DNA from 2 places in the Embleya sp. NPDC127516 genome. Region 2 is predicted to be linked to the other one. Evidence: riboswitches for the same ligand, from Rfam matches in the RefSeq annotation. Region 2 holds a riboswitch; the other holds the start of a gene.
The links. A riboswitch is a leader RNA that binds a small molecule or an ion and turns the genes downstream of it on or off. The one in region 2 is predicted to bind thiamine pyrophosphate.

Region 1 (14,757 bases), on a different contig from region 2:
GCTGATCCTGGACTACGAGGACGCGCTGACCCGGGTGGACTCGCGCACCGGCGACCTGTACGACGTCTCCGGCCACATGGTCTGGATCGGCGAGCGGACCCGGCAGCTCGACGGCGCGCACGTCGAATTCGCCTCCCGGATCCGCAACCCGATCGGCGTCAAGCTCGGCCCGACCACCTCGCCCGAGGACGCGCTCGCGCTGATCGACAAGCTGGACCCGAACCGCGAGCCGGGCCGACTGACCTTCATCGTCCGGATGGGCGCGGGCAAGGTCCGGGACAACCTCCCGGCCCTGGTGGAGAAGGTGGCCGCGGCCGGCGCCCACCCGGTGTGGGTGTCCGACCCGATGCACGGCAACACGTTCGAGGCGTCCAGCGGACACAAGACCCGCCGCTTCGACGACGTCCTCGACGAGGTCAAGGGCTTCTTCGAGGTGCACCGGGCGCTCGGTACCCACCCGGGCGGCATCCACGTCGAGCTCACCGGTGACGACGTCACCGAGTGCGTGGGCGGCGGCGACGAGATCTTCGTCGACGACCTGCACCAGCGCTACGAGACGGCGTGCGACCCGCGGCTGAACCGCAGCCAGTCGCTCGACCTGGCGTTCCTGGTCGCGGAGATGTACCGCAAGAGCTGACCGCGCGCGATCACCACGATCGCCGAAGGGCGGACCCTCCCCGGGTCCGCCCTTCGGCGCGTCTGTAATGCTGCCGGTATGACCTTCACGGACCTGCGCAGCGACACCGTCACCAAGCCCGGCCCCGCGATGCGCGCGGCGATGGCCAACGCCGAGGTCGGCGACGACGTCTACGCCGAGGACCCGACCGTGCGGGCGCTGGAGGAGTACGTCGCCGACCTGTTCGGGCACTCCTTCGCGCTGTTCGCCCCGACCGGGGTGATGGCCAACCAGCTCGCCGTGCGGCTGGCCGTGCCGCCGGGTGGCGAACTCGTCCTGGACGCCGACGCGCACATCGTCGCGCACGAGGACGCCGCGGCGGCCTGGCACGGCGGTGTGCAGACCCGGACCACGCTCAGCCCGCGCGGTCTGCTGGAGGTCGCCGACCTGGCCCGGCTGATCCGGGTGGACAACGCGTACACCGTCGGCACCCGCATGGTCGCGGTCGAGCAGACGCACAACCGGGGCGGCGGCTCGGTGTACCCGCTGGAGCGGTTGACCGCGATCCGCGACCTGGTGCACGGGTACGAGCTGCCGCTGCACTGCGACGGAGCGCGGATCTGGAACGCGCACGTGGCGACCGGTACGCCGCTGCGGGCCTACGGCGCGCTGTTCGACACGCTCAGCGTGTGTCTGTCCAAGGGGCTGGGCGCGCCGGCCGGCTCGGTGCTGCTGCTGCCCGCCGAGTACGAGGCCGAGGCGCGTCGGATGCGGCACCGGATGGGCGGCGGGCTGCGCCAGGCGGGCATCCTCGCGGCGGGCGGCCTGTACGCGCTCGAGCACCACGTCGAGCGGCTGGCCGAGGACCACGAGCACGCGCGGGGGTTGGCCGATCTGCTGCGCGACGCGGGCTTCGCGGTGCCCGACCCGGAGACCAACATCGTGCTGGTCGAACTGGGGGAGGGGCAGCCGGACGCGGCAGCGGTGGCGGAGCGCTGCCGTGTGGAGGGTGTACTGGTGTCGCCGTTCGGGCCTCGGCTGATCAGGCTGGTCACGCACATGGACGTGGACGCGGCCGGTTGCGCGCGTGCCGCGACGGCGATCGCGCAGGCGGCGAAGGGCTGATCAGGGGGCGCCGGTCAGGCGGCGGAGTGCCGGCGCAGCGGGACCACGTTGTCGGGCAGCGCCGACGCGGCGACCGCGGGCATCGGCAGCGGGACCGGCTCTGGGGCCGGGGCGGTCCCGCAGGGGGTCGCGCACGTCTCGGTCTCGCCGCACAATTCGCGCCGGCGGCGGCGCGACTCGTCACGCGGCAACATCGCGGTGATGCTCTTGACGCAACGCCCGCAGTCGGTGCCGGCACCGCCGCAGGACTGGGCTATCTCACGCATGGTGCGCGCGCCATCGGCAATCCGGTCGTTCACCTGTTTGTCGGTGACACCGAAACACATGCAGACGTACACGGAGATTTCCCCCCAGCGGCGAGGCTACTTAGGTAAGGGTAACCTCAGCGTTCGCCGGGGGGAATACCGGGTGATCGGTAACACAATCCGAGCGGTTGCCCGATCGCATCCGGGAATGTCCCGAGCCGCCGGTCAGCTCTCGTTCGGCTGCTTGAGCAGGCCCGCGATGTAGAGCTGCTCGCCCACCTCCGAGAGCAGGGCGAGCTGCGTCTCCAGGTAGTCGACGTGCTCTTCCTCGTCGGCCAGGATCTCCTCGAAGATGTTGGCCGAGGTCACGTCGCCCTTCTCGCGCATCAACGGGATTCCGCGCCGCAGCCGCTCGACGGCCTCCATCTCCACCGCCAGGTCGGCGCGGAACATCTCCTCCAGGTTCTGGCCGATGCGCAGCGCGTTCAGTCGCTGGTAGTTCGGCAGTCCCTCGAGCATCAGGATGCGGTCGGTGAGCTTCTCGGCGTGCTTCATCTCGTCGATGGACTCGTGGCGGGTCCAGGCCGCGAGCTTGATGTAGCCCCGGTGCTCCTGCATCTTCGCGTGCAGGAAGTACTGGTTGATCGCGGTGAGCTCCGCCGTGAGCTGTTCGTTCAGGAGCTCGATGATCTGCGGGTCACTGTGCATCGCGACGCACCTTCCGGTGTGGGTGGGACACGGGGGAACCCCGAGCGCGCATGAGGCGGTTTTCCCTCGAATCCTGTCACTTTTGGTAGCTCATCCGCCACGAAGGGCAGCCTTGCCTTGCAATGTCGAACATGTCCCACCAGGGTCGGTCGGCCCGGGATTCCCGGGCCCAGGACCGGATCGGGTGCCGCGCGCGGGGTCCGGGGCGCGCGGGGGCGGTCGTGAGTTGGTCGGGGCGTCTGGGACCATGTGAGGTATGGGGCATACGGAAGCGGCACAAGGTGGAACCGAGGCTCCGGACCGCGATCCGCGACTTCCGCCGGGCCAGCGAATCCAGCGCGGATGGCCCGTTCTGCACTACGGACCGGTCCCTCGGTTCAAGCCCGAGATATGGGACTTCCGCGTCTTCGGCGCGACCGCCTCGGGGGACAAGCACTGCTGGAACTACGACGAGTTCTCGGCGCTGCCGCACGACACCGTCGTCGCCGACTTCCACTGCGTGACCAAGTTCAGCATGCTCGGCAACGAGTGGAGCGGGCTGACCGTCGCCAAGCTCCTGGAGATCGCCCCGCCGGCGCCGGAGGTCACCCACGCGATGGTGTGGGCGGAGTACGGCTTCAGCTCCAACCTGCGCATGTTCGACTTCGCGAACGACCAGACCATCCTGGCCACCCATCACAACGGCGAGCCGCTCACCGCCGAGCACGGGTTCCCGGTCCGGCTGATCGTGCCGCACCTGTACGCCTGGAAGGGCCCCAAGTGGGTGCGCGGGATCGAGTACATGGTGGCCGACAAGCGCGGCTTCTGGGAGGAGCGGGGCTACCACAACATCGGTGACCCGTGGCGGGAGCAGCGCTACTCCTACCAGGAGGAGAGCGGCGAGGGCCCCGCGCTGACCTGAGCGGTGCCCGCGGGCGAACGACCGAAGGCCCCGCTTCCCCGACGACGTGTCGAGGGAGCGGGGCCTTCGCGGTGCCGCCCTAGAAGTTCGAGATGAAGACCTCGCTGTTGCGCTTGACCATCGAACCCGCCGCCGGATCCTGCTTGCCGACGTTGGCCGGGATCAGCGGGATCATTCGGTTGTTCACCCGCAGCCCGACGGCCTGCAGCGCCCGGGCCGCGTCGTCCGGGTTCATCCCGGTCACCGGCGGCACCTGGACCAGGTCCGGTCCCTTGGACAACACCACGGTGATCCGGGTGCCGAAGGGCACGGTCGCGTTCGTTCCCGGGGCGAAGGACATGATCCGGCCGACCGGCACGGTGTCCGAGAACTGCTGGGTCGGATCCACCTCGACGCTCACCCCGGTCGCCGGCTGGAACCTGGCCTTGGCCTCGTCCACGCTGAGCCCGGTCAGGTCCGGGACCACGGTGTCCGGGCCGCGGCTGACCACCAGGGCCACCACGCTGTCCCGCTGGAGCGGCTCGCCGGCGGCCGGTTGGCTGCCGACCACGGTGCCGGGCGGCTTGTTGCTCGCGGTCTTGGTCTCGGTGCCGGGTTTCAGGCTCGCGTCGGCGAGCGCCTTCTTGGCGTCCTCGATCTTCAGGTTCACCAGCGCGGGCACCACGTGCCGCTCCGGGCCCTTGGACAGCTTGACCTTGATCTTCGAGCCGCTGAGCACGTTCTTGCCCGGGGCGGGGTCGGTGGACAACACCGAGCCCTTGGCGGTGATCTCGCTGAACTCCCCGTCGCCGACGTACTCGACCTTCAGGCCCGCGGACTCGAGTTTGCGCTCGGCGTCGGCCTGGGTCATGTTCAGGACACCCGGCACATCGGAGTAGCGACCCGCGCCGTACCACCACGCACCGCCGCCGATCGCGGCGGCGACGAGCAGTACCACCGCGAGCACGATCATCCCGCGCGAGGGCCCGCGCCGGCGGCGCCGACCGGGCAGCTTGGGCTGCTGCGGATAGCCGCCGCCGGGGGTGCCGGTCGGGGGCGCCTCGGTGGCCGGGGCGTACTCGTGGTGCTCCGCCGCATAGGGCTCGTCGTACGCGCCGCCGCCGTAGCGCGCCTGCTCGTCCTCCATCGAGTCCACGCTCAGTCCGAGCGGCGCCAGATGCGGCGGCAACATCACCTCGCCCGCCCGGAACACGCTCGTGGCGTTGTCGTGGATCGGCTCGGGCGGCGGCGGCAGACGCAGCGCCGCGCCGAAGTCCAGCTCCGTGTCCGGCATCGCGTGCCGGGTCCGGCGGACCAGGCTCAGCAGGGTCTCGGCGTCGTTCGGCCGCTGCTCCGGGTCGCGCACGGTGGCGGTGCGCACCAGCGTGTCCAGCGCGTGCGACAGGCCCGGCACCGCGAGCGAGGGCGCCGGCACGTCCGCGTGCACGTGTTTGTAGATGACCTCGACCGCGGTCGCGCCGTGGTGCGGCTGCCGGCCGGTGAGCATCTCGTAGAGCACCACGCCCGCCGCGTACACGTCCGAGCGCGGGCTGGACTCGCCTCGCTCGACCTGTTCCGGCGCGAGGTAGGCGACCGTGCCGACCAGGACCTTGCCGGTCGCGGCGGTGGCGGTGGTGCTGGTCGCCCGGGCCAGCCCGAAGTCGCCGAGCTTGATCCCGCCGTCGTCGGAGATCAGCACGTTCTCCGGCTTGACGTCGCGGTGCACGAAGCCCGCCCGGTGCGCCGCGGACAGCGCCGCCAGCATCGGCTCCAGTACGCCGAACGCCTCGCGCGGTGTCATGTTGCCCAGGTCCTGGAGCAATTCGCGCAGCGTGCGGCCCTCGACGTACTCCATCGCCAGGTAGGCGAAGGCGCCGTCGGTGCCCTGGTCGAAGACGTTGACCACGTTGGGGTGCGACAACCGCGCCGCGGCCTTCGCCTCCAGGATGAACCGGCGGGTGAACTCCGGGTCCTGGGCCAGCCCGGCGTGCATCACCTTGAGGGCGACGGTGCGGTCGAGACGGGTGTCGAGAGCCCGATACACCGTGGCCATGCCACCCGCGGCAACTCGGGCATCGACCCGGTATCGACCGTCGAGCAGCCGCCCGACGAGCGGATCATTCAAGGTCGTGTCCATGTTCAGGAGTGTAGGGTCCACTGCCTTGTGGACGCCGACGGTCTTCCCCATGGTTCCCCGTCCGAGGAAGGCCGCACCGATCGTGCGGCCCGGTCAGAAGGCGGGGTGCTCGGGGCTCGTCTCCAGCATGCCGGCCATCGGTGACGACGCGTGCGCGTGGTGTCGCATCGGGATCCGCCCGGCGCGGTAGGCGAGCCGGCCGCCGTCCACCGCGTGCCGCATCGCCTCGGCCATCAACCGCGGCGATTGCGCCCGGGTGACCGCCGTCGCGAGCATCACCGCGTCGCAGCCCAGCTCCATCGCGAGCGCCGCGTCGGAGGCGGTGCCCAGGCCCGCGTCCAGCACCACCGGGACCTTGGCCTGGTCGGTGATCAGCCGGATGTTGTGCGGGTTGCGGATGCCCAGGCCCGAACCGATCGGCGACCCGAGCGGCATCACCGCCACGCAGCCCACCTGCTCGAGCCGGCGCGCGAGCACCGGGTCGTCGTTGGTGTACGCCAGCACCCGGAAGCCGTCGTCGACCAACCGCTCTGCGGCATCCACGAGTTCCACCCCGTCCGGCAGCAACGTGCGCTCGTCGGCGACCACTTCGAGCTTGACCCAGTCGGTCTCCAGCGCCTCCCGGGCCAACCGCGCGGTCAGCACCGCCTCGCCCGAGGTGAAGCACCCCGCGGTGTTCGGCAACACCCGGATGCCCAACCGGCGCAGCACGTCCAGCACCGAGCCCGAGGTCCCCGGATCCACTCGGCGCATCGCCACCGTGGTGATCTCGGTGCCCGACGCGATCAGCGCCTGCTCCAGGATCTCCAGGCTCGGCGCGCCGCCGGTCCCGGTGATCAGCCGCGACGTGAAGGACTCGCCGCCGATCACCAGCTTGTCGTCGGCCATGCCGGTCATCCTCCCTGGACGGCGGTCAGCACCTCGACGCGGCTGCCCGCGTCGAGCACGGTCTCGGCCCACGCGCCGCGCGGCACCACGGACTCGTCCACCGCGACCGCGACACCCTTGGCGGCGGTGGTCAGCGTGGCCACGAGGTCGGCGACGGTGGTGCCGTCCGCGACGCGGCGCCGGTCGCCGTTGACAAAGACCTCGATGTCGTTCATGCCATCACCTCTCGGGCGGCGCTCGCGAAGCGGTCGGGCCCGAAGGGCTCGATGAGTTCGGGGGTGGTGCCGTGCGCGAGCGCCTCGGCCACGGTGTCGGCGGTGATCGGGGTGAGCAGGATGCCGTGCCGGTAGTGGCCGGTGGCCACCACCAGGCCGGCCAGCGCGGAACGACCCAGGATCGGCGCGTTGTCCGGGCTGCCGGGGCGCAGCCCGGCGAGCGTCTCCATCAAAGGCAGCTCGGTGATGCCGGGGACGAGTTCGTGCGCGTCGCGCAGGAGTTCGTACACGCCGCCGGCGGTGACCTCGGTGTCGTGCCCGAGTTCGTGCTCGGTCGCGCCGATCACCAGTTCGCCGTCCGCGCGCGGCACCAGGTACATGCTGCCGCCCTTGACCACGCCCCGGACGTTGCGGGACAGCAGCGGCAGCAGGGCCGGCGGCACCCGCAGGCGCAGGATCTCGCCCTTGACCGGGCGCACCGGCGGGACCGCCTCCGGCGGCAGGCCGGGGATCAGCGCCGAGCGGGCGCCCGCCGCGAGCAGCACCTGATCCGCGATCAGGTCGCGCCCGTCGGGCAACCGCACGCCGTACGCGCGCTCGTCGGCGACCAGGACGCGCTCGACGCGCTCGCGGACGAAGCCGACGCCGGCCCGCGCGCAGGCCGCGAGCAGCGCCGCGACCAGCAGGCGGTTGTCGATCTGGTGGTCGTCCTCGACATGCAGGCCGCCGGTGATCGCCGGGGACAACATCGGTTCGAGCCGGCGGCACTCGCGGCTGGTCAGCCAGGACGAGTGCAGGCCCAGCCGCTGCTGGTGGGCGTGCAGGTCCTTGAGTACGGCCCGGTCGTCCGCGTCCAGCGCGACCGCGATCGTGCCGCACGCGCGGTAGCCCGAGGGCAGGCCCGCGGCCTCGGCCAGCTCGGCCGCGAACTCGGGGTAGCGCCGGGCCGATTCGATGCTCAGCCGGAGCAGGCTCTCCTCGCCGTACTGGAGTTCGGAGACGGGGGTGAGCATGCCGGCCGCGGCGTGCGAGGCGCCCGCGCCCGGGGTCGGGTCGACCACGGTGACGGCCAGTCCGTACCGGGTGCGCGCGCGCCACGCGACGGACAGCCCGGCGACGCCCGCGCCGACCACCACGACATCGGTGGTGGGGATGGTGGACATGGTGAGGGGAACTCCCTTCGCCGGTATGACCCGGATCAGGTTCGGACGGTCGGGGGCTCGCAGCCCCCCTCTCAGCCCGGTCTCACCGGGCTCCCGTGACCTCTCCACACTACGACACCGGTTTCGCGTGCCCCGGGGTGCCCGAGTGCGTCCGAGATGTCCTTGACTGAGTCAAGACCCTGCCCGCCGGTCGCGCCGGGGCGCGTCATAGGGTGCCCCGCATGGACAACGTGCTCGTCGTGGGTGCCGGCATGGCCGGCCTGCAAACCGTGGTGGCGCTGCGGGACCAGGGGTACGCCGGGCGCGTCACCCTGCTCGGCGCCGAGGCGCACGCGCCGTACGACCGGCCGCCGTTGTCGAAGGAGGTGCTCGCGGGCAAGACCGACGACACGTCCTTCGAGGCGGACTGGGCCGCGCTGGAGACCGAGGTGCTGTTCGGCCGGACCGCGACGGGACTGCGACCGGGCGCGGTGGACACCGACGCGGGACCGGTCGCCTTCGACCGCCTGGTGATCGCGACCGGCTCGCGCGTGCTCAACCTGCCCGGCGCGGGGGAGGTGCCCGGCGTGCACGTGCTGCGCACCATCGACGACGCCCGCGCGCTGCGCGCCGCACTGGTGCCCGGCGCGCACGTGGTGATCGTCGGCGCGGGCTGGATCGGCGCCGAGGTGGCCACCGCCGCGGCCGCCGCCGGCTGCCCGACCACCGTGGTCGAGGCCCTGCACACCCCGCTCGCCGGCCCCTTCCCCGACGCCATCGGCGAACGCTTCGTGCCGTGGTACGCCGAGGCCGGCGTGGAACTGCTGCTGGGCGCGCGGGTGGATCGCCTGGAGCCGGGCGCGGTACACCTGACCGACGGCCGCCGGCTGCGCGCGGACGCGATCGTGGTCGGCATCGGGGTGCGCCCGGCCACCGAGTGGCTGGCCGACTCCGGTGTGGCCGTCAACGACCGCGGCTTCGTCGAGGTGGACGACCACCTGGCCACCTCGGTGCCCGGGGTGTACGCGGTCGGCGACTGCGTGGACTTCCCGTCCGCCCGCTACGGCACCCGGATGAACGTCGAGCACTGGGACAACGCGCTCCAGGCACCGCGCGTGCTGGTGGCCAACCTGCTCGGCGGCGACCAGGCGTACGACCCGGTCCCGTATTTCTGGTCCGACCAGTTCGGTCGGATGGTCCAGTACGTCGGCCGGCACGGCGCGGGCGAGGAACTCGTCTTCCGCGGCGCGGGCGAGGACGGCAAGTGGGCCGCGGGCTGGTTCGCCGGCGACCGGCTGACGGCGCTGCTCGCCGTCGCCCGGCCGCGCGACCTGGCCCAGGGCCGCAAGCTCGTGCAACTGGGCACGCCGGTGGACCGGGAGCGGTTCGCCGACCCCGAGAACCCGCTCAAGTCGGTCGCGCGCTGACCGCGGTCGGGCCGCGCCGTGCCGCACCGGGCCGTACCGGGCCGGGCGCCGGCCGGCCGGCCCGGCCGCGGAACCTAAACTTGGCCGGGTGAGCGAGATCGACGCCAAAACAGAAGCCCTCGTCCCCGCCTGGGTGACACTCCCCGACATCGCCGAGATCCTCGGTGTGGACATCCTGAAGGTCCGGCAGCAACTCAAGGAGCGCAAGTTCCTGGCCGTGCGCCGCGGCGAGCACCGGGCCCTCCAGGTACCCGCCGACTTCTTCCAGGACGGCAACATCGTCAAGGGCCTGGTCGGCACGCTGACCCTGCTCGCGGACTCCGGGTTCACCGACGAGGAGGCGCTGGAGTGGTTGTTCACCGCGGACGACACGCTCCCGGGCACGCCGGTGCAGGCGCTCCAGGAGAACCGGATGACCGAGGTGCGTCGCCGCGCCCAGGCGCTGGCGATCTGAGGCCGGGCCGATGACGAGCCGACAGGAACGGCTGGCCGCCGCGCGCCTGTACCTGTGCACCGACGCGCGCGAGCGCCAGGGCGACCTGCCCGCGTTCCTGGACGCGGTCCTGGGCGCGGGCGTGGACATCGTGCAACTGCGGCAGAAGGGCCTGGAGGCCCGGCCCGAACTCGGATACCTCCAGGTGTTCGCGGACGCGTGCCGCCGCCACGGCGCGCTGCTCGCGGTCAACGACCGCGCGGACGTCGCGCACGCGATCGGCCCCGACGTGCTGCACCTGGGACAGGACGACCTGCCCGTCCCGGCCGCGCGCGCGATCATCGGCGGCGACGTGCTGATCGGCCGGTCCACGCACGCCGAGGCCGAGGTGGACGCGGCGATCCTCGAGCCCGGGGTGGACTACTTCTGCACCGGGCCGGTCTGGCCCACCCCGACCAAGCCGGGCCGACCCGCGCCGGGCCTGGACCTGGTCCGCTACACCGCGGCGCTGCGCCCGACCCGGCCGTGGTTCGCGATCGGCGGCATCGACCGGGACAACCTGGACGAGGTGCTGGCCGCGGGTGCCGACCGCGTGGTGGTCGTACGCGCGATCACCGAGGCCGCGGACCCGGCGAAGGCAACGGCGGAATTCGTCCGGCGACTCGCCGGGCGCTGACCCGGCGCGCGCGAGACGGCGTGACAATATCCGGCCATGTCCGGTTCTCGGCGGCGTGCTCTCGTCGTTGTCACGCTGCTCGCGCTCGTCGCCGCGCTCGCTCTGGCCTTCGCGCTCACCCGGGACGACGGCGACGGCGGCACCCGCGCGAGTGCGCCGCCCACCACGGCGACCATCCGCACCGGCGCGACCGCCCCCGGACCGCTCGGGTCCACCGCCGCGCGCCCCGACTGGGTGCCCGCCGGGATGCGCACCGTCGCCGCGGCGCGGCTGCCGGCCGAGGCCCGCGAGACGCTGCGCCTGATCGCGGCGGGCGGGCCGTTCCCCTACAACCGCGACGGCGTCGTCTTCGGCAACCGGGAGAAGCTGCTGCCGGCGGAGCCCGACGGGTACTACCGCGAGTACACGGTCCGCACGCCGGGCGCTGCCGATCGCGGCGCGCGCCGGATCGTCACGGGCAGGAACACCGAGCGCTACTACAGCGACGACCACTACGCGAGCTTCGCGGCCGTGCTGCCCTGAGCGGGTGCGCCGGCTCGCACGAAGGGGTCGACTCTGCGGGTGGGTGCCGGCGCCGGCACCGGTCCTGGGCCGATCGGGTGGTTGGCCTCGCGGATGGGCTATTCCGGCCGGACCGGGCGGAGCAAGCGGCCAGACTGCCGAGATGGACACACCCGACGTTCGATGTCGTCCGGGGTCCGCAGAGGATGCCCGCGACCACGACCTGCCGCACCCCGCGACGGTGCCGACCACCTCGACGGGCCCGGCGAAGCCGTCGATCCCCGGGCCCAGAGCCGGCGCCGAACACTCGCGGCCCCACCCGGGCACGACATCCGACGGCGGCGCCGCGCTGCTGTTCCCGCTGTTCGTGCTCGCCGCGATGATCGGCGGGATCTACCTGATCGGCCGCAACCCGCCCCAGGCACTGCTCGAGGCCGACGAGACGCACGGCCCGCACCCCTCCCGGGGCCGGGCGTCCGAGCCGGAGCGGCCCCGCCCCGCGGCCCTGGGCGCACCGTTCGCGGTCGGCGACGCCGCGGACGCCGGACTAGACGCTGCGCACGGTGGCGGCGTCGGCCAGCTCACGCAGCACTTCGCGCGCGTCCTCGGCGATCGGCGCGACGGCCAGGGCGGCGAGGGCCCGCTCGGTCAGCTCGGTGATCATCGTCTCCACGTCGGCGAGCGCGCCGGTGTCCTCGATCACCGCGCGCAATTCCTTGACCCCGGTGTCGCTCAGCGCGGGATCGCCGAGCAGCGCGGTCAGCACCTCGGCCTGCGCGGCGTCGGCCCGCTCGCCGGCGAGCGCCAGCAGCACGGTGCGCTTGCCCTCGCGCAGGTCGTCGCCGGCGGGCTTGCCGGTCCGCTCGGGGTCACCGAAGACGCCGAGCACGTCGTCACGGAGTTGGAACGCCTCACCGAGCGGGAGCCCGTACGCGGAGTAGGCGTCCAGGGCGGCCCGATCGGCGCCGGCCAGCGCGGCACCCACGTGCAGGGGGCGTTCGATCGTGTACTTGGCGGACTTGAACCGCATCACGCGCCGTGAGCGCTCGACCGAGCCGCCGCCCATCGCCTGCTCCAGCACGTCGAGGTACTGGCCCGCCATCACCTCGGTGCGCATCACGTCGAACAACGGCTTGGCCGCGCGCAGTGCCCGGTCGTCCACACCGCTCGCGCCGAACATCTCGTCGCACCAGGACAGGCACAGGTCGCCGAGCAGGATCGCCGCCGCCGAGCCGAACGACTCGCCCGAGCCGACCCAGCCGCTCGTCGCGTGCAGGCCCTCGAACCGGCGGTGCACCGCGGGCTTGCCGCGCCGGGTGTCGCTGCTGTCCATCAGGTCGTCGTGGATCAGCGCGCTGGCCTGGAGCAATTCCAGCGCGGTGGCCGCGCGCACGATCGCGGCATCCTCCGCGTCCGGTCCCGCGATACCGCGCCAGCCCCAGTAGCAAAAGCCCGGCCGCAGCCGCTTGCCGCCGTCGAGCACGAAGTCGCTCAGTGCCGCGGTGACCGGGACCATGCCCTCGCCCACGTCGGCGAGCACCTCGGCCTGACGGTCCATGAACTCGCCCAGCGCGGCATTGACGCGCTGCCGCAGGCCGTCCCGGTCCAGGGGATGTACGGGGAAGGAATCGGCAGCCATGGAGTCTTCCGTCGAGGGCGATGAAACGGTGGGGAAGTACGGGGCAGCCTAACTTGCGCCCGGTCCGGCCATCCGGAGCAGCCCGGCCGTCTCGCGGAGTGGGAAGACGTTCTCGTCCGCGTGACCGCCGGATAACCTGCGTACATGTCTCTCGGTGCCGCATCCACTCGGATCAGTCGAACCCCCGCCATTCGCGATCTGCTCGCGAGCGGCACCCGGTCCTTCTCGTTCGAGTTCATGCCACCCAGGAGCGAGAAGGGCACCCGCACACTGTGGGATGCCATCCGTCGGGTCGAGGCGCTGGCGCCGACCTTCGTCTCGGTCACCTACGGCGCGGGCGGCTCCAGCCGGGGCATGACCGTGGACACCACCGAACGGATCGCCACCGAGACCACGCTCACCCCCGTGGGCCACCTGACCGCGGTCGGGCACACCCGCGCCGAGCTGCGCAACATCATCGGGCAGTACGCCGACGCGGGCGTGCGCAACGTGCTCGCGCTGCGCGGCGACCCGCCCGGCGACCCGAAGGGCGAGTGGGTCGCCCACCCGGACGGCTTCACCTACGCGATCGAGCTGGTCGAGCTGCTGCGCGCGTCCGGCGACTTCTGCGTGGGCGTCGCGGCGTTCCCGGAGATGCACCCGCGTTCGACGAACTGGGAAGAGGACATCCGGCACTTCGTGGCCAAGTGCCGGGCCGGCGCCGACTACGCGATCACCCAGATGTTCTTCTCGGTCGAGGACTACCTGCGGCTGCGCGACCGGGTGGCGGCGGCCGGCTGCGACATCCCGATCATTCCCGAGGTGATGCCGGTCACCAGCCCGACCACGCTGGTGCGGGCGGACGAGCTGAGCGGCTGCAGGGTGCCGGCCGAGCTGGCGGTGGCGGTCGAGGCGGTCGCCGACGACCGGGCCGCGGTGCGCGCGATCGGCGTGGAGTACGCGACCCGGATGTCCGAGCGGCTGCTCGCCGAGGGCGCGCCGGGACTGCACTTCATCACCCTCAACCGATCCACCGCGACCACCGAGATCTACCAGAACCTCGGGCTTCACGAAGGCGGCTGATCCGGTTCGGCCCCAACGACCGGTTCACCCTTTAGGGTGAGGCAACGCGCCGGTAACGAAGGGATCTACCGTGCAGCTCGGCTTGGTGGTGCTCTACATCCTGTTCGTGCCGATCGGGTTGTGGTTGCTGACCGAGGTGCTGTGGCAGCACGGCGCGCCGTTCCGCTACCGCGTGCTCGCCTTCGTCGGCTTCGTCGGTGTGGCCGCAGGCGTGGGGATCAAGAACCCGGTGCTGGTCGGCATCGGCGTGTTCTGCTTCGCCGTGGGCCAGTTCCTGACCACGCGCTACGTGCGCAAGGCCTACCACCACGGCTGGACGGTCAGCGGCCGGCGCCCGAAGGGCCGCCGCGCCAAGGCCCGCTGACGCCTCACGCGCGCCCGATCAGCTCCGCCACCAGCGCCGCGGACATGCCCACCCGGGTCAGACCGCCACCCGGATGGGCGCTCGCGCCGACCGAGAACAGTCCCGGTACGGCCGACCGGTTCGGGACCCGGCGCGGTGCGGTGCGCGGACCGTCGGCGCCCGCGCCCGGCACCTCGCCGCCCGGGGCGCCGGTCTGCTCCGCCAGGTCGGCGGGCGTGCGCAGCTCCGACCACAACACCCGGTCGCGGACGTCCAGACCGCGACGGGCCATCAGGTCGAGCACGGTCGCCGGGTAGGCGGCCCGGACGGCGGCCGAGTCCCAGTCCACCGCGCCGTGCCGAGGCACCCGCAGTTGTACCGTCCACGCGCTGTGCCCCTCGGGGGCCAGCGCCGGGTCGTCGGGGGCCAGTACGCACAGCGAGGGATCGACCGGCGGCGCCGCGCGGCGCGCGAACAGCGCGTCCGGCTCGTGCCCGGGATCGTCCGCGAACAGGTAGGTGCGGTGCGGCGTCCCGGCGGAGCCGCCGCGCAGCGCGAGATGCAGTTCGAGCATCGCCGAGGAGGCCGGCACCCGCCCTGCCCCGCCGGTCCTCGCGGCCGGCAGCAGCCCGGCGCTTTCGGGGTCGGTGGGCAGGTCGGTGATCACGACGTCGGCGTCGAGCCGGCCGCCGTCGGCCAGCAGTACGCCGGCGACCCGCC
Region 2 (14,757 bases):
CTGATCGGCGGAGCGGACCAGGACCGGTAGATCGGGGGCGGCGATGTCGAGGAGGACGTCCGGGCCGACGCCGGCGTCCAGGGCGGGTACGAGTGTGCCCGGGTCGAAGGCGAGTCGGGTCGCGGGGCCGGCGCAGATCGCCGGCAGGGCGCCGGCGTCGACTCGGATCCCGTCGAGGGTCGTGGTCAACACTCGGACCCGGCTCGGGCTGGGGCTGGGGCTGGGGTCTCGGCCTTGGTCCTCTTTCCGGCCTTGGTCCCGGTCCTCGCCATGGTCGTGGTCCTCGCCCGGGTCGTGGTTCTCGTCTTCGTCCCGCCCTCGGCCCAGGCCCCGGCCCTCGCCGAGCAGCGCTTCGCGTAGGGCCGCGCGGTCCACCACGACGCGGGTCTGCGGCGTGGCCAACGCGGCGAGCATGTCGCGGTAGGCCGGGTAGGTGTCGGCGGACGTCGCCGGCTCGTGGACCTCGTCGCCGGCGCGCAGGCGGAAGCCGTCGGCGTCGAGTTCGAGGTCGATCTCGCGGTGTCGGGTCGCCCAGGGGCCGAGTGCGATCAGGTCACCCACCCGGACCAGCGCCTGTCCCGGGCCGCCCTCGATCCGACCCGGGCGCAGTGTACGAACGGACAGCCGGTAGCGATCCGTCGCCACCAGGCGTACCTCCCCGTCGGCCACCTCGACCAGCACACACCCGAGCACCGCCGGCTCCCCCGCACCCGCCGCCGGCGCCACCTGCCGCACCGCGCTCGCCCATTCGGCCCCGCCGATGCTCGCCCGCGTACCGGTCGTGGTCAGCGAGCGCAGCACGCCCTCGACCACGACCCGCGCGGTGTCGGCGCGCTCGCGCATGCGGTCCAGGTGGGTGCGCAGCAGCGCCTCGGCGTGCTCCGGTGGACCGTCCAGTACGGCGACCGCCTCCGGCAGCGGCACCTCCGCCTCGCGCAACGCCCGCAGCCGCAGCGCCCGCGCCTCCTGCTCCGGCGCGTAGGAGCGGTAGCCCGTACCCGGGTCCACCGACGCGGGCCGCATCACACCGCAGTCGTCGTAGTAGCGCAACGCGCTCGGGCTCAGCCCGACCCGCCGCGCGAACGCGCCGATGCCCACCAGTGCGTCCCGTACCTCGTTGTTCGTGTCGTCGTCCATGGCGGCGAGTCTGCGGCTTCGACCTGCTCGAAGGTCAACTGCGGTCGGTCGGCACGGGTGATCGACGCCAGTGCGGGTAGCCGAAACAGGCCGATGAAGGAGGCCGCGAAAAAGGCCGACATGGCATCGAGTGGCGAGTAATACGAGTGAGGTGGACGACCATGCCACGCGGATCCAGCCCCAAGCGCGAACGTCAGTACGAGCACATCAAGGAGAGCGCCAAACAGCGCGGCACCGGCGAGAAGCGGGCCGAGGAGATCGCCGCCCGCACGGTCAACAAGGAGCGCGCCCGCTCCGGCGAGGCCAAGACCGCGAGCCGCTCGTCGCTGCACGACATGTCCTCGGCGAAGCGGGGCGGCAAGAACTCGCACAAGGGTTCGCAGGCACCCACGTACGACCAGCTCTACGCGGATGCCAAGCGCCGCAACATCAAGGGCCGCTCGTCGATGAACAAGGCGCAATTGGCCAAGGCCCTGGGCAGCTAGACGAGGCCGGTCGGGGCGGGTCGGCTCGGGGCGGCGTGGGTCGGGGCGGGTCGGGGCGTCTGCGTTCCGGTCCGGGACACCGGGGTCCGCCCGGGCGGTGGATCACGGCCGCGTCGGGAGGAGGCACCCGACCGACGCGGCCGGCCCACCTCAACGCGCCGCGACCGCCCGCCGCCGGTCCCACGCGACCGCGAGGTACGCGGTCACGCCCGCGAGCGCGAACGAGAACAGTGAGGCCGAGGTCCACGTCTGCGCGTGGATGTGCAGCGCGTCCTGGAGCCGGCCCCAGAACTTCGCCCACCACTCGACCGAACCCGGGTTGATCAGCTGATACATGCAGAATCCCAGCACCCACGGCACGACCATCACCCAGCGGGCCGGCGCGCGGTCGCCCAGGTCCCAGCCGGCTCGGCCGCGTCCGGCGAACAGGTCCACCGCGAGCACGCCGAGCAGCGGGATGAAGATCGAGCCGATCAGCGACAGGAAGCTCGCGTAGGTGTCGAAGTCGTTCACCATCAGCGCGAACGCGGTGACCAGCGCGCCCACGCCCAGGCACAACACCCGGCGGTCCACGCGCGGCGCCAGGTTCTGGATCGACATCGCGGTGCTGTAGACGTTGGCGAAGCTCTGGTCCACCTCGCGCACGACCAGCACGGCGAAGAACACCCATCCGGCGGTGACGCCCAGGAACGAGTCGAAGATCTTGTCCGCGTCGCCGCCGACCTGGGCCAGCGCGACCAGGCCGAGCAGGTAGCACCAGATGCTGGTGATCGAGAATCCGCTGAACGCCGCCCAGAACGCGGGCTTGGTGCCGCGCGAGTGGCGGGTGTAGTCGGACGCGAGCGGAACCCAGGAGACCGCGACCGCGAGCGCCGCGTCCATCGCCGGGAAGAACCCGGACCACGACCCCTCGGTCATCGGCGGCAGGCCCTCGCGCCACAACTGGATGGAGAAGTAGAGCATCGCGATGCCCACCGCGATCGTCACGTAGCGGCGCAGGATCCGCAGCATGCCCAGCGGACGCAGCGTCATCGCCGTGGTGACCGCGCCGGCGGCGACGATGTAAAGCCAATGCGGGCCGTCACCGTCGGTCATCGCCTCGATGCCGATCGAGATCACCAACAGCTCGAAGGTGCCCCAGCCGATGCACTGGACGATGTTGAACACCGTCGGCACGTAGGAGATTTTCGTGCCGAACAGGCCACGCAGCACGGTCATCGCGGGCGCGCCGCTGCGGGCACCGGGGATGCCGGCGACGGCGACCATGAGTGTGCCGATCAGCGTGCCGCCGACGGCCGCGACGATCGCGGCCACCATCGACAGTTGCGGATAGCCGGCCGGGGCGAGCACGAACAGGGCGCCGGAGAAGCCGAGCAGGCTCACTCCGAGGTTGGCCCAGAACGCCGCCTGGTCACGGAACCCGAGGGTACGTGGCGGCGCGGTGTCCAGGACCAGAGGCGCCTCGACGCCGCCGTGCGGTGTCTCGGGGCGCGCGTCGTCGATGACCGGAGCCGACATGGCTCTACCTGCTCTCCCTACGCCGGCATTACCCGGACAGGTTCAAGCGGTCGGTGGCCCCGGATGCGCCGGCGCTACGCCGACACCCCATGCCGCCCTCTCAGCCCGGTTGGTCCGAGCTCCCGCGATGGCGTGGCGAACAGTACGCGCCTCGCGGGTCGCTTGGGAAGGCGGGGTGACCCAACACACGCTCGCGCCCGCCGCCTCGCGCCGGCGAACACACGCACACGCCGGCCGCCTCGCATGGGTGAACACATGCTCGCGCGGGCCATGCCGAGTGGGTGAGCACCATGCCCGCGTCAGCCTTCCCGAGGGGGTGAACCCCGGCTCGCGTCGGCCTTCCCGAGGGGTGCACCCTGGCCCGCGACCGCCGTCCGGAGTGGTTGCACGCAGCCCTCACGCCCGCCATCCCAAGTGGGTGAGCACAGGCTCGCGCCCAGCCATCCCGAGTGGGTGTACACCAAGGCGCCCACCGTCCCGAGTGGGTGAACACACCCTCGCGCCCACCTCCCCTGGTGGGTGAACGCTGTTGCCCATCGAGCCGGCCACCCCGGGCGGGTGAACGGACTTCGCGGCTCACCACCCCGAGTGGTGAACACACGCCCGCCGCCACCCGGAGTGGGTGACAGCACGCCCACGCGCTCACCATCCCGAGTGGGTGAAGCCCGCCCAGGCGGTCAGCGCGTCCGGGGCGATCGCGCGGGCCCTGGCGGCGAGTTCGGGCGGCATCGCGGCCGGGATGCCGCGTTTGGGGTCGCGCAGCCACAACTGGGCTGTGCGTACGGCCTGAGCCGGCGGCAGGTCGCGGCGGTCGAGGTAGTGGCGGGCCATGTACAGCACCAGCGCCGTGATCGTCTCGTCCACCGGCCACAGCGTGGACACCACGGTGTGGCTGCCGGCCGTCAGGTACTCGGCGGCCCGTCGCCAGTTCTCGTCGTGACCACCCGCCGGCACAAAGGCGATCGGATCGCCGGCGGCGCGGCCGACCTCGACCCGGTACCGCCTGTCGAGGTCGCCCACCGACCGCGCGGCGACGTCGCACAACAACCGCGGCGCGCCGATGTACGAGATGCGCGTGCTCTGCAGCGCGTGCCGGCGGCGGCCGTCGACGACCGTCCAAGCCGCGTGCCAGGGCACCATGCCGAACGGTCCGGCGGGCAGCAGCACCAGGGACGGCGTGTGGCCGAACGCGTCGGGCAGCGCGGTCAGTACCGGTGCCATCACCGCTGCCCAGGCCCATTCGCACAGCGCGTCGAGCAGGTCGGCCCAGTTCTCCCGATCGCCCCTGCCCAGGTCCAGGCCGTATTCGAGTTCGGGCAGGTCGAGCACCCGCGTCGCGCCGTCGGTGCCGGTGATCACCGCGGCTCCGGGAACGAGTTGCACCAGCACGTCGTGACCGAGCCGAACCAGCGCGGCGGCGATCTCGGCGGCCGACGGCGGGTCGAGGAGCGTACGCCACGGGGTGCCGCGCGGGTCGAGCCCGATCCGGGCCGAGGCCACCTGCGCGGCGGCCCGGAGCAGGTGGGCATCCGCCGGCGCGGCCCGATCCGCGCGCCGGAAGCAGAGCCGCGCCTGGTCCCAGGCCCGACGGTCGCCGACGGGTGCCGCGCTCGCGGCGTACGCGACGCCCGCCACGTAGGCGAATTCCGGCCACCGGGCGTCGGCGCCGTCGAGCGTGCCGAGTGCCTCGGTCAGCAACTCGATCGCCTCGGCGAACAACTCCCGCACGGCGTCCGGGCCGCCCTCGCCCGACTCGGCCGCCAACGCCTCGGCGCACCGCGCCCGACCGCGTTCACCCCGCTCCCGAGCCCGCCGCGTCTCCGCGTCGACATCCTCCACGCCCACCCCCCGCTAGCCCCCGCACGCCGAAACCACGGTACCGGGGCACGAACTCGCCCCAACGAACGCGCCATCACAACCGCGGCCGAATCCCACCGCCCCATGCCACCACTCCACCCCCCACCCGACCCACCACACCGCCGGCACGTCGACCCGCCCACGCCGCTGCCCACCGTCCGGGCGCATCACAGCCCGATCGCCCGATCGACCCGCTGCTCCACCACCCCACCGGTTCGCCGATAGACCACTTCACTCCCGCCCCCACCACCCCACCAACCGCGCCCGCCACTCCGCCACTCCGCCGGTCTATCGACACACCTCCCCGCCCGCCCCTCGGGCACCCCGTCGCTTCGCCGGCGGTGCCTCCTCGTGCCGGAACCGTTGCTTCCGGTGGTGTGTCCGGCGGGCGCGCAGCCGAACCTTCCGGTTGCCGCAGCGGAGCGGTCCATGGCTCTTCCGTCTTGGTTTACCGGCGCGTAACTTACTCGTGAGTCACCCTCCGACGCCGTCCCAGGGCGTCGCTTCGCCACGCATTCCCGCTGGTCGGGCCACGCCCCGACCATGACGTCAGGAGACCCTCATGGGTCAATTCCGCATGCGCCCACGCGCTGGTGTGCGCCCACGCGCTCGTGCGGTCGCCGTCGTCTCGGCCGCGATTCTCGCCGGGACCGCCCTCGGTCCGGCCGCCTCGGCCGGCACCACCGTCGCTCGCGCCCCGGCGGCCGCCGTGCAGACCGCCGCCGGGACGTCCCTGCGCTTCGTCGACATCCCCGGCGACGGCGGCACCAAGCTCGCCGCCAACGTGACCACCCCGACCGGCGGCGCCCCCGGCACCCGCTACCCGATCGTGGTGCTGCCGACCAGTTGGGCGATGCCCCAGATCGAGTACGTCGTCCCCGCGCAAAAGCTCGCGGACAAGGGCTATGTCGTGGTCGGTTACAACTCGCGCGGCTTCTGGCAGTCCGGCGGCGAGATCGAGACGGCCGGCCCGAAGGACATCGCCGACGCGTCCAGGGTGATCGACTGGGCGCTGGCCAACACGCCCGCGGATCCGGCCCGGATAGGCATGGCCGGCGTCTCCTACGGCGCCGGGATCAGCCTGCTCGCGTCCGCGTTCGATCCCAGGATCAAGGCCGTGGTCGCGATGAGCGGCTGGGCCGACCTGATCGACTCCATCTACAGCGGTCGCACCGAACACGCCCAGGCCGCCACGCTGTTGGGCGGTGCCGGTTTCCTCACCGGTCGTCCCAGCGCCGAACTCACCGAGATCCTGAAGAACTTCCTCTCCGGCAACCTGGCCAAGGAGGCGGAGATGATCGCGTGGGGCGCCAAGCGCTCACCCGCGACCTACCTCGACCGGATCAACGCCAACGGCGCCGCGATCATGCTCGGCAACGCGTGGGGCGACTCGCTCTTCCCGCCGAACCAATACGCCGACTTCTATGGGAAGTTGACCGGCCCCAAGCGACTGGAATTCCGTCCGGGCGACCACGCCACCGCCGAGGCGGGCGGCCTGTTCGGACTTCCCAACGACATGTGGGCCGACTCGACCCGCTGGTTCGACCACCACCTCAAGGGCGTCGACAACGGCATCGACCGCGAGCAGCCCGTGCAGCTCAAGTCCCGTACAGGTGAGGGCGGTTACGAGGGCTTTTCGAGCTGGGCGGCCGTACCGTCCTCGACCCGCACCATCGCGCTCAACGGAACCCAGCGCGTCCTGGCGAACATCGACTCCGGGGCGAACGGCGGCACGATCTTCCTGTCCAGCATCCTCGACCAGTTCCTCCAGGTCCCGCCGGTCGCCTCGATCCCGCTGCTGCCCAGGGCGTTCGCGGGCGTGTGGCAGAGCGACCGCTACGACACGCAGACGAAGGTGCGCGGTACAACCAAGCTGCACACCACCGTCACCGCGTCGCACGAAAGCGGAACGATCTTCGCCTACCTGTACGACGTCGGCCCGCTGGGTATCGGCAAATTGGTGACCCACTCGCCGCTGAGCTTCCACGGCAGGACGCCGGGTGTGGCCTTCCCGGTCGACATCGACATGTTCGCGACGGCCTACGACGTCCCGGCGGGCCACCGCCTGGCGGTCGTGGTGGACACCGTCGACCCGCTGTACCTGGAGCACAACCCGTTCGCCGCCGGACTCGCCTTCTCGTCACCGGCGAACGACCCGTCCACGGTAACGGTGCCGGTCCGCGACTGAGGCCGAGGCCGAGGCCGAGGCCGAGAACGGAGGCCAAGGCGGCGACCGGGGCCAAGGTCGAGCCCGAATTCGCCCACGCAACGGCCGGTGCCCCTCGGACACCGGCCGTTGCCACCGCAACAGACCTCAGCAGGCGCCCGGCCCGACACCGTCGATCCGACCGCCGAAGTCGCCGAGGTACTTCGAGCGCCAGTCACCGTTGAACACGTCGCGCTTCTCCACCGGGCTCCAGTTGATGAAACAGGCCCTGGTGCTCGCGACGGCGGATCCGACGTGATCGTGGAAGGCCGGCGGCATATCGCGGTAGCCACTGCGCGCGGTCCACTCCCACGTGTTGCCGTGGAAACCCTCCCCGGTCCAGAAGCACACCGAGCCGTCGTTGCAGGACGGCGGCGCGGCCGGCGCCGCACTCGCACTCGTCGCCGGCAGCAACAGGGCGGTAAGGGACAGAGCGGCGGCGAGCGCCAGGGTACGCATGCGCATCATGGGTTACTCCACAATCGAAGCACTCGAGACAATCGAGACGGCAACGGCGATCTGCCGCGACGCCGCCATGCTCCTGACCCGGGCCCCGAACTCGCCATACCTCCCGGTTGTTACCACCCGATCGGGGACATGCCATCCCCATACGGCCCAGCGTCGCAATGGCTGGTCGTCGTCCGCCCCATGCCACTACGCTGCGCCGGTGATCATTCTCCTTGTCCACCCGCGACCGGCCCTCAGGGCACCTTCGAGCCGCACCGGGCGCTGACATGGCGCCTTTCGTGGACCGCATCACTCCGTACGACCCGGCCGCGGCAAACTCGACCTCCGGCCGTATTCCCACCCGCACCCGCATCCGGCACGACGCGCGCGAGGCCATCGCGACCGCGTACACCGCCGCGACAGCCGGATTCGCCCTCGACGCCGCCATCCATCGCCTGGCGATCGACAATCCGGTGGCGAACGGGTTCCATTCCGACGATCGCACCGCGGACGACGGACTCCGGGCCGAACTGAGCGAACTGGTCGCCGCCCGAGGCCCGGAGCTTCTGGAAGAGCACCGCATAGGCAACGCGTTTCGCTGGCACCGGCTCGCCGGCGGAGCCGAAATCCGCTCCACGGGCGCCCGGTTGACGCCACGCGCGCGATTGACGGTATGCCCGGACCCGCCGACCCGGCGGTCGAAGCGGGCGAGAGAGTACGTGTGACCATCACCGAAATGGACCGCGAGCGCCGCCGCATCGCCCTTTCCTTCGGCGACATCGACGCCTTCAACGACTCCGACCACTCCGGCTGAGCCCGAGGAGGCGGTCCCTCGGGCCCACCCCCCGATCCACGCGCGGCCACCCCACGGGCGGCGGGCCACTACGCGATGGCCCGCCGCGCGTACACCTCGATCTCGATCCTCATCCGGGGATCGGCAAGGCCGCACATCAACATCGTGGCGGCCGGTCGCACTTCGCCGAAGCAGCGGCGCAGCACCGGCCAACACGGCTCGTTACAACCGGATCATCGGCCTGTGCACCGCGTCGGGCTTCACCACAGGTGACCCGGCACACGGTGGAATGGCAGACCGTCTGCGCCCTGGTGGAAACCGGCCTGGGGGTGTCCCTGGCCCCGGCGAGCATCCGACGCATCCGCCTCAGGGGCGTCGCCTTCCGCACCATCGACCCGGACGCACCCCGCACCCGGGTCGCCGTCGCGTGGCGTAAGGAGGACGACAGCCCGCTGGTGGGCAGCCTTTTGACGGCCATCGACCAGGTTCCGCCGGACGGCTCTCGGAGGTTCGGCGGTCGGGCCGTGTCCTAGGAGATCGCGTCGCCGTTGAGTCGGCATGGGAACTTCGGGGTCGGGTGGGATCGTTCCGAACGGCTTGTGGGGGCGGAGCAGGAGCACACGCAGACGATTCCTCGGCATCGCCACCGCGGTCGGTGCCGGCGCGTATCTCGGCGGCACCCGGACCGCGTCCGCGGCGACGGGCGATCCGGGGCCGGCACCGGAACTGCGGGCCCGCGAAGCGATCTTCGCGATCGACACCGCCATGCGTGAGAGCTACGACGCGCTCCGGGCCGAGGTGATCAAGCAGCTCGGCCCGGTCATCGTCATCGAGAACGATTACCGGGGCGGCCGGTACACGCTCATCCACAACGGCGAGCGGGAGTCCTTGCACCCCGTCTCCGACATGTTCGAGCTGGCCAAGTCGGTCGCCCACGCGCCCCTGGGCATCTACTCGATCATCGCGCCGTATCTGAGCCGCCGAATCCCGGAACTCCCCAGCTCCGCCCGCCTCGACCAGCACGACCTGGACATGGTGGCGTTCAAGGGCCCGGGAACGAACGGATGGATCAGCCCGCTTCAGGACTTCGGTGCCACCCTGACCACCGCCCGGCGGCAGCTCGGCAACGCGCGCATGGCGCGCGAACTCGAAGCGTCCTGCGTACGGATCCTCGACGCCGCGATCGAGTTCATCGACGAGTCGGCGCGGCGCGGCTCGTTCGACATGGCGTCTTTCGAGACCTTCACAGGCGGCTTGAACGACGCCATCGAAACCAACATCAAGCACGCGTCCCGCGCCCAGATCGAGGGCGTGGAAGCCCTCATGGGGCGCTGGCGGGACAAGGTCGGCCGAGCGGACTGGCCCGGCCTGTACATCGTCGTCCTGTCCATCTGGACGACGTCCGCCCAGAACCAGAACTCGATCATCGTCAAACACTTCATGGACCCCGCAAGGGCCGACTCACACCTGATCGACCTCCAGACGGCCCAACCACCCACCGACCCCATCCACGTCGCCCTCGACAACCTGGCCCGAATCGTCCAGGACAACGTCGCGGCGGAAATGGTCTTCCCCCTGAACCCACAACCGGCGGACGCCTTGAAGGGCCGCGAGGACCTCCTGACCCAGGAAATCCTCCACCAACTCGCCTGCCCTCACCGCTGAACGGTCACCAGGGCAGGCCGGTCCCTATTGGCCGAGCGGCGCGTTCTCGATCGCCGTCGCACGGCGGGTCAACACGCGGGTGATGTGGCCGTCGTCCTCTTCGATGTCGCGGACATGCTCGAAGCCGATTCTGTCCAGCAGGACCAGCGAGGCATCGTTCGACGCGGCCACGGTGGCATGCACCTCGGTCAGGCCGAGAGTGTCGAAGCCATCCTCCGCCACCACCCACGTATACGAGTTCGGCCGGCGTTCGCCCAAGACGCGCGAGGACTCCCGGCCCTTCGGGGCATGCCACATCGCGGAGATCCCGTTCATCTGGCAATCCCTCGACGCCTCCGGCGTGGACGAACTCGTCGTCAGTCCTCCCCGCGATCTCGCCGACGAAATGCACCGGCGCTGGGTGGAGTTCATCCTGACCGGCGCACCGACGGACTGGCCCGCGTACGACACGACACAGCGCCCGGTCATGACCTTCCGCCGAGACAACGAGCCGGTGAACGAGATCGTCCCGGACCCGCGCGGACACGAACGGCTCCTGTGGGAGGGCTCGCTCGACCCCGAGTGAGCGAACCGCCGGCGAGCGAAGGCGAGCAAAGCGCCCGGCGAGCGAACCGCCCATCGAGCAAAGCCCCCGGCGAGCACCGCACCAGTGGCCGAACCGCCCTCCGGGCCGAACCTGCCCGAGCCACAACCAACCGGCCGGCGCCGCGCCTCGTCGCGCCGCCGGCCGGAAATGGTTTGACGCTCGCCCCCGCCGCCGGTCGGATGGCCATCCATGAGCACCGCCCCGATGCATCCCGATCTGCACCCCGTCGACGAGGACCTGGTACGGCGGCTGCTCGCCGGGCAGTTCCCCCAATGGTCCGCGACGGCCGTACGGCGATTCCCCTCCGGCGGCACGGTCAACGCCATGTACCGGCTCGGACCGAACCTGGTCGTACGGCTGCCGCTGGTGAAGGGCGGTGCCGGGGACGTGGCCCTCGAACGGGAGTGGCTGCCTCGACTCGCGCCCTTGCTACCGACGGCCATCCCGGAGGTGCTCGGCGCCGGAGAGCCGGCCGAAGGCTACCCGTGGTCGTGGTCGATCTACCGGTGGCAGCCGGGCGCCAACCCCGAGGCCGGGGCGCTGACCCAGCCCACGGCGCTCGCCGAGGATCTGGCCGGCTTCGTGACGGCCATGCGAGGCATCACCCTGCCCGGCGCACCGCGGGCCCATCGCGGCGGGCCGCTGACCGCACTCGACACCTCGACCCGGGCGGCGATCGAGGCATTGCGCACGATCCCGGACGAGGGCATCGACTGCGATGCGGTGACCGCCGTATGGGAGGACGCACTCCGGGCGCCCGCCTGGGACGGGCCGCCGGTGTGGCTGCACGCCGACCTGATGCCGGGAAATCTCCTGGTGGACGATCGCGGCAGGCTGACCTCGGTGATCGACTTCGGCTGCCTGGGCGTGGGCGATCCGGCCTGCGACCTGTTCCCGGCCTGGAACCTGCTGCCGATCGAGGCCGGAAAGACCTTTCGCAACGCACTCGACGTGGACGACGCGACCTGGCGGCGCGGCCGGGGCCGAACGCTCTCCCAGGCCCTGATCGCCCTGCCGTACTACCGCACCACCAACCCGACCATGACCCGCAACGCCCGACACGTCATCCGAACGGTGCTGGAAGAAGCCTGAGGTCGGCCGGCACCCTGCACCCAACGCGCCCAACGCGCACCCACCCACCACCCACGCATCCATCCGCCCGCCCGCCCGCCCAAGCCATCGAGCCTTGACATCAAGGCGACTTGAACTTCTAGGCTCCAGACGAGCATCCGGGGCCTCGGGAGCCCCGGCCCACACGGACGGAGCGCGGCGAACATGGCGATCTACACCGAGGTCGAACGTACGTACCTGATCGGGCAGGGCCTGGGCCGATTGGCCACTGTCGGCCCGAACGGCGTGCCGCAGGTGCGGCCCGTCGGGTTTCGGCTGAACGAGGACGGGACCGTCGACATCGGCGGACCCAAGCTCAGCACGAGCCAGAAGTGGCGCAACGCCGAGCGCAATCCGGCGGTGGCGTTCGTCGTGGACGACATGACGCCGGACGAGCCGGGGGCCTATCGGCCGGGCTGGGGTCGCGGCGTCGAGATCCGCGGCCGGGCCGAGCTGCTCCGCGACCACGAACCGCCGTTCGCAGCCGACTTCTTCAGCAACGAGGTGTTGCGGATCCACCCCGAGCGAGTGATCGGCTGGAACCTCGAGGACGGTTCCTGACCCGAGCGGGCACGCGGCACTCCGACCACTCCCTCCCCCGACATCGCCCGATTCCCGGACGATGTCGGCGGACGTGCCCGACCGCAGGCATCGCGCGGGCATCGCGCCGCCGACGCACCGCCGTCGTCACCGAGTGCCGATCGACGCCCCCAACGCGTGTCCGCCGAAGCCGTCGTCCGCGTGCTGGGCGGCCCACCAGTCGACCATGCGCTCGGGCGTCATCGTGGTCCAGTCCGGCGTGTCCTCGACCATCGCGTAGCCCATCGCCCGGGCGACCCGGACCAGGTCCGCGCCCGCCGGATAGCGGTCCGCCTGATAGCGCGCCAGCACGTCGTCCCACGACCCGTTCGGCCCCACCGCCAGGCACGCGCTCTCGAACGCCACCGCGTCCTGGATGCCCTTGACCGCACCGCTCGCCACATGCGGACGTGCGATCGCCGCCGCGTCGCCCGCGACCAGCGTGCGACCGCTCGTGTACGCGTCCACCACCAGGTCGTTGATCGGCTGGATCAACGTCTCGCTCTCCGGGGTGGCGGTCACCAGGTCGGCCCAGAACGGCGGGAAGTACTTGCGGACCAGCGCGAGCAGCCCCGGCCGGGGGTCGGCCGTGCCGCCGACCGCGCTGTACAGGCCCCACGACATGCGGTCGCCCGTGCTGCTCGGGATGCGGTACATGACGCCTTGGCCGTTCGGGATGCAGATCGAGATCAGGTGGTCGATCGGCTCGTGCTCCCACGGAACACTCCCGCGCCACATCGCATAACCCGCGTACTGCGGTACCGCGGCGGGGAACAGCGCGGTCCGTACGGCGGAGCCGTATCCGTCGGCGCCGACCACCACGTCGTAGCGCTCCCGGGTGCCGTCCGGCAGCACCACGTCGCCGTCCGCGCCGAGGGTGACCGGCGTACCGCCGCGATAGTCCACCTCGGCCGGCACCCGGCGGCGCAACCCCTGCCACAACTGGCCCCAGTTGTAGACCCGGAACGCGGCCGACTGGTCCCACAACAAGCGGCCCCGCGCGGAACCGCCGTCGTCGACGAGCCATTTGCGCCCGACCACGTCCCGCCACGGGGTGGTGTCGTCGACATAGCCGGCGGCCTCCAACTCCACGTAACGGTCCACGTGCAGCGCGATGCCCACACCTCGATCGGCGAGTTCGCCGGTGGTGCGCTCGTACACGGTGACCTCGGCCCCGCCGCGCGCCGCCGCCAGCGCGAACGCGCAGCCCGTGATACTTCCGCCGACCACGGCGACCCTGCCTATCGGCATGCCCATCTCCCCTTGTCCGCTTCCGACTTCGTACAGATGTCCGCACGAGCCCCGGAAGGACCCTACGGGATGTCGGTGGCGATCCGATCACGGACAACGATCAGTTGGGCTCGCCTGGTTTCGTCGAAGCGGATCTCGGCCTCCGTGTCGGGTTCGTTCACCGGAAGTCGGCGCCGGGCGTCGATCAACGTGGTCAGCCTCGGCAGCGCGCCGGCCGCGTGCCGGCCCATGTCGGCAAGCACCGGAAGCGCGTGCGCCCCCACGTACTGGTCCCCGACCACCGCGGCCAATTCCCCGACGAGACGATCGGCGATCCCGGCGTCCACGACACCGTGCACTCGCCAAACGACGCTCGCCAACTCGTACTTGAGCACCGATCCACGCTCGAACAGGCTCATCGCCTGCCGGCCTTGACGTTCCGTCAAGCCGCCGCACGCCATCAACCCGATCAGTGCCCGAGCGGCCCTGCGCCGCGACTCGACCACCTCGATCGGCTGTTCCGCCAACCACGCGTCGACGCCGGCGCGCCCGCCCACCACCCGCCGGGCGGCGAAGACCGCATGCAACTCCGGTACGGCCGCGTCGACTCGCGGTGGCTCGCCCAGTTCGCGCGCCGTTAGCCGGTCCGCCTCACCCGTACCCGCCGCCCACCGTTCGGCCGCGGCCCGCCACAGATCACCCGACAGCCGCAACACCCGCAGCGTCTCCTCGCGCAAGGCCGGACCCGCGCCGGCCGCGACCTCGGCCAGGGCGGGCAGGATCTCGACCGGCCCGGTCCGCCACAGCCGGACGGCCGCCGCCGCCATCTCCACCCCGACCCACCGCACGCCCTCCTCCTCGGCGGCGAGCAACGTCCTCACGACGCGGTGGCATTCGTCCTCGTGGTCGTTGCGGGCCAGGCGCCACGCCCAAGTCGAGCCCCACGAGCGAGCGTCGAGGCCGATCCGGTCCACCGCCGCCGGCAGGTCCGCCAGGATCGCGTCGTTCAGCGCACGAGACCGGGCCCACGGAACACCCTCCGCGCCCGACAACCCGAGCACCGCCGGCACCCGGACCGTCGGGTCGCCATCCTCCGACAGCGTCGTGAACAGGGCCGCGAACCTGTCACCGGTCCCGAGCAGGG

Region 1: another riboswitch for thiamine pyrophosphate. It lies ahead of thiO (glycine oxidase ThiO); the one in region 2 lies ahead of ACIRL2_RS31215 (purine-cytosine permease family protein).

Annotation. Positions count from the first base shown of each region.
Region 1 is NZ_JBIWJT010000005.1:257,595-272,351, reverse strand. Features, by position in the region: gene ACIRL2_RS11895 (class II 3-deoxy-7-phosphoheptulonate synthase) at 1-637, shown strand, start outside; gene ACIRL2_RS11890 (threonine aldolase family protein) at 716-1,741, shown strand; gene ACIRL2_RS11885 (bacterioferritin-associated ferredoxin) at 1,756-2,067, opposite strand; gene bfr (bacterioferritin) at 2,212-2,694, opposite strand; gene ACIRL2_RS11875 (sulfite oxidase-like oxidoreductase) at 2,951-3,595, shown strand; gene pknB (Stk1 family PASTA domain-containing Ser/Thr kinase) at 3,675-5,711, opposite strand; gene ACIRL2_RS11865 (thiazole synthase) at 5,805-6,599, opposite strand; gene thiS (sulfur carrier protein ThiS) at 6,605-6,814, opposite strand; gene thiO (glycine oxidase ThiO) at 6,811-7,977, opposite strand; TPP riboswitch at 7,973-8,084, opposite strand; gene ACIRL2_RS11850 (NAD(P)/FAD-dependent oxidoreductase) at 8,199-9,383, shown strand; gene ACIRL2_RS11845 (Rv2175c family DNA-binding protein) at 9,472-9,837, shown strand; gene thiE (thiamine phosphate synthase) at 9,848-10,492, shown strand; gene ACIRL2_RS11835 (ribonuclease domain-containing protein) at 10,529-11,014, shown strand; gene ACIRL2_RS11830 (polyprenyl synthetase family protein) at 11,541-12,632, opposite strand; gene metF (methylenetetrahydrofolate reductase [NAD(P)H]) at 12,777-13,694, shown strand; gene ACIRL2_RS11820 (hypothetical protein) at 13,765-14,058, shown strand; gene ACIRL2_RS11815 (phytoene desaturase family protein) at 14,063-14,757, opposite strand, start outside.
Region 2 is NZ_JBIWJT010000018.1:17,929-32,685, forward strand. Features, by position in the region: gene ACIRL2_RS31205 (MerR family transcriptional regulator) at 1-1,137, opposite strand, end outside; gene ACIRL2_RS31210 (plasmid stabilization protein) at 1,299-1,622, shown strand; gene ACIRL2_RS31215 (purine-cytosine permease family protein) at 1,773-3,140, opposite strand; TPP riboswitch at 3,136-3,276, opposite strand; gene ACIRL2_RS31220 (CHAT domain-containing protein) at 3,783-4,979, opposite strand; gene ACIRL2_RS31225 (alpha/beta fold hydrolase) at 5,560-7,185, shown strand; gene ACIRL2_RS31230 (peptidase inhibitor family I36 protein) at 7,312-7,671, opposite strand; gene ACIRL2_RS31235 (hypothetical protein) at 7,950-8,375, shown strand; partial or broken gene ACIRL2_RS31240 (RidA family protein) at 8,533-8,664, opposite strand; gene ACIRL2_RS31245 (LysR substrate-binding domain-containing protein) at 8,728-8,976, shown strand; gene ACIRL2_RS31250 (hypothetical protein) at 9,002-10,108, shown strand; partial or broken gene ACIRL2_RS31255 (GNAT family N-acetyltransferase) at 10,133-10,318, opposite strand; gene ACIRL2_RS31260 (carboxylesterase family protein) at 10,308-10,673, shown strand; gene ACIRL2_RS31265 (aminoglycoside phosphotransferase family protein) at 10,884-11,786, shown strand; gene ACIRL2_RS31270 (PPOX class F420-dependent oxidoreductase) at 11,970-12,365, shown strand; gene ACIRL2_RS31275 (FAD-dependent monooxygenase) at 12,492-13,634, opposite strand; gene ACIRL2_RS31280 (hypothetical protein) at 13,697-14,757, opposite strand, start outside.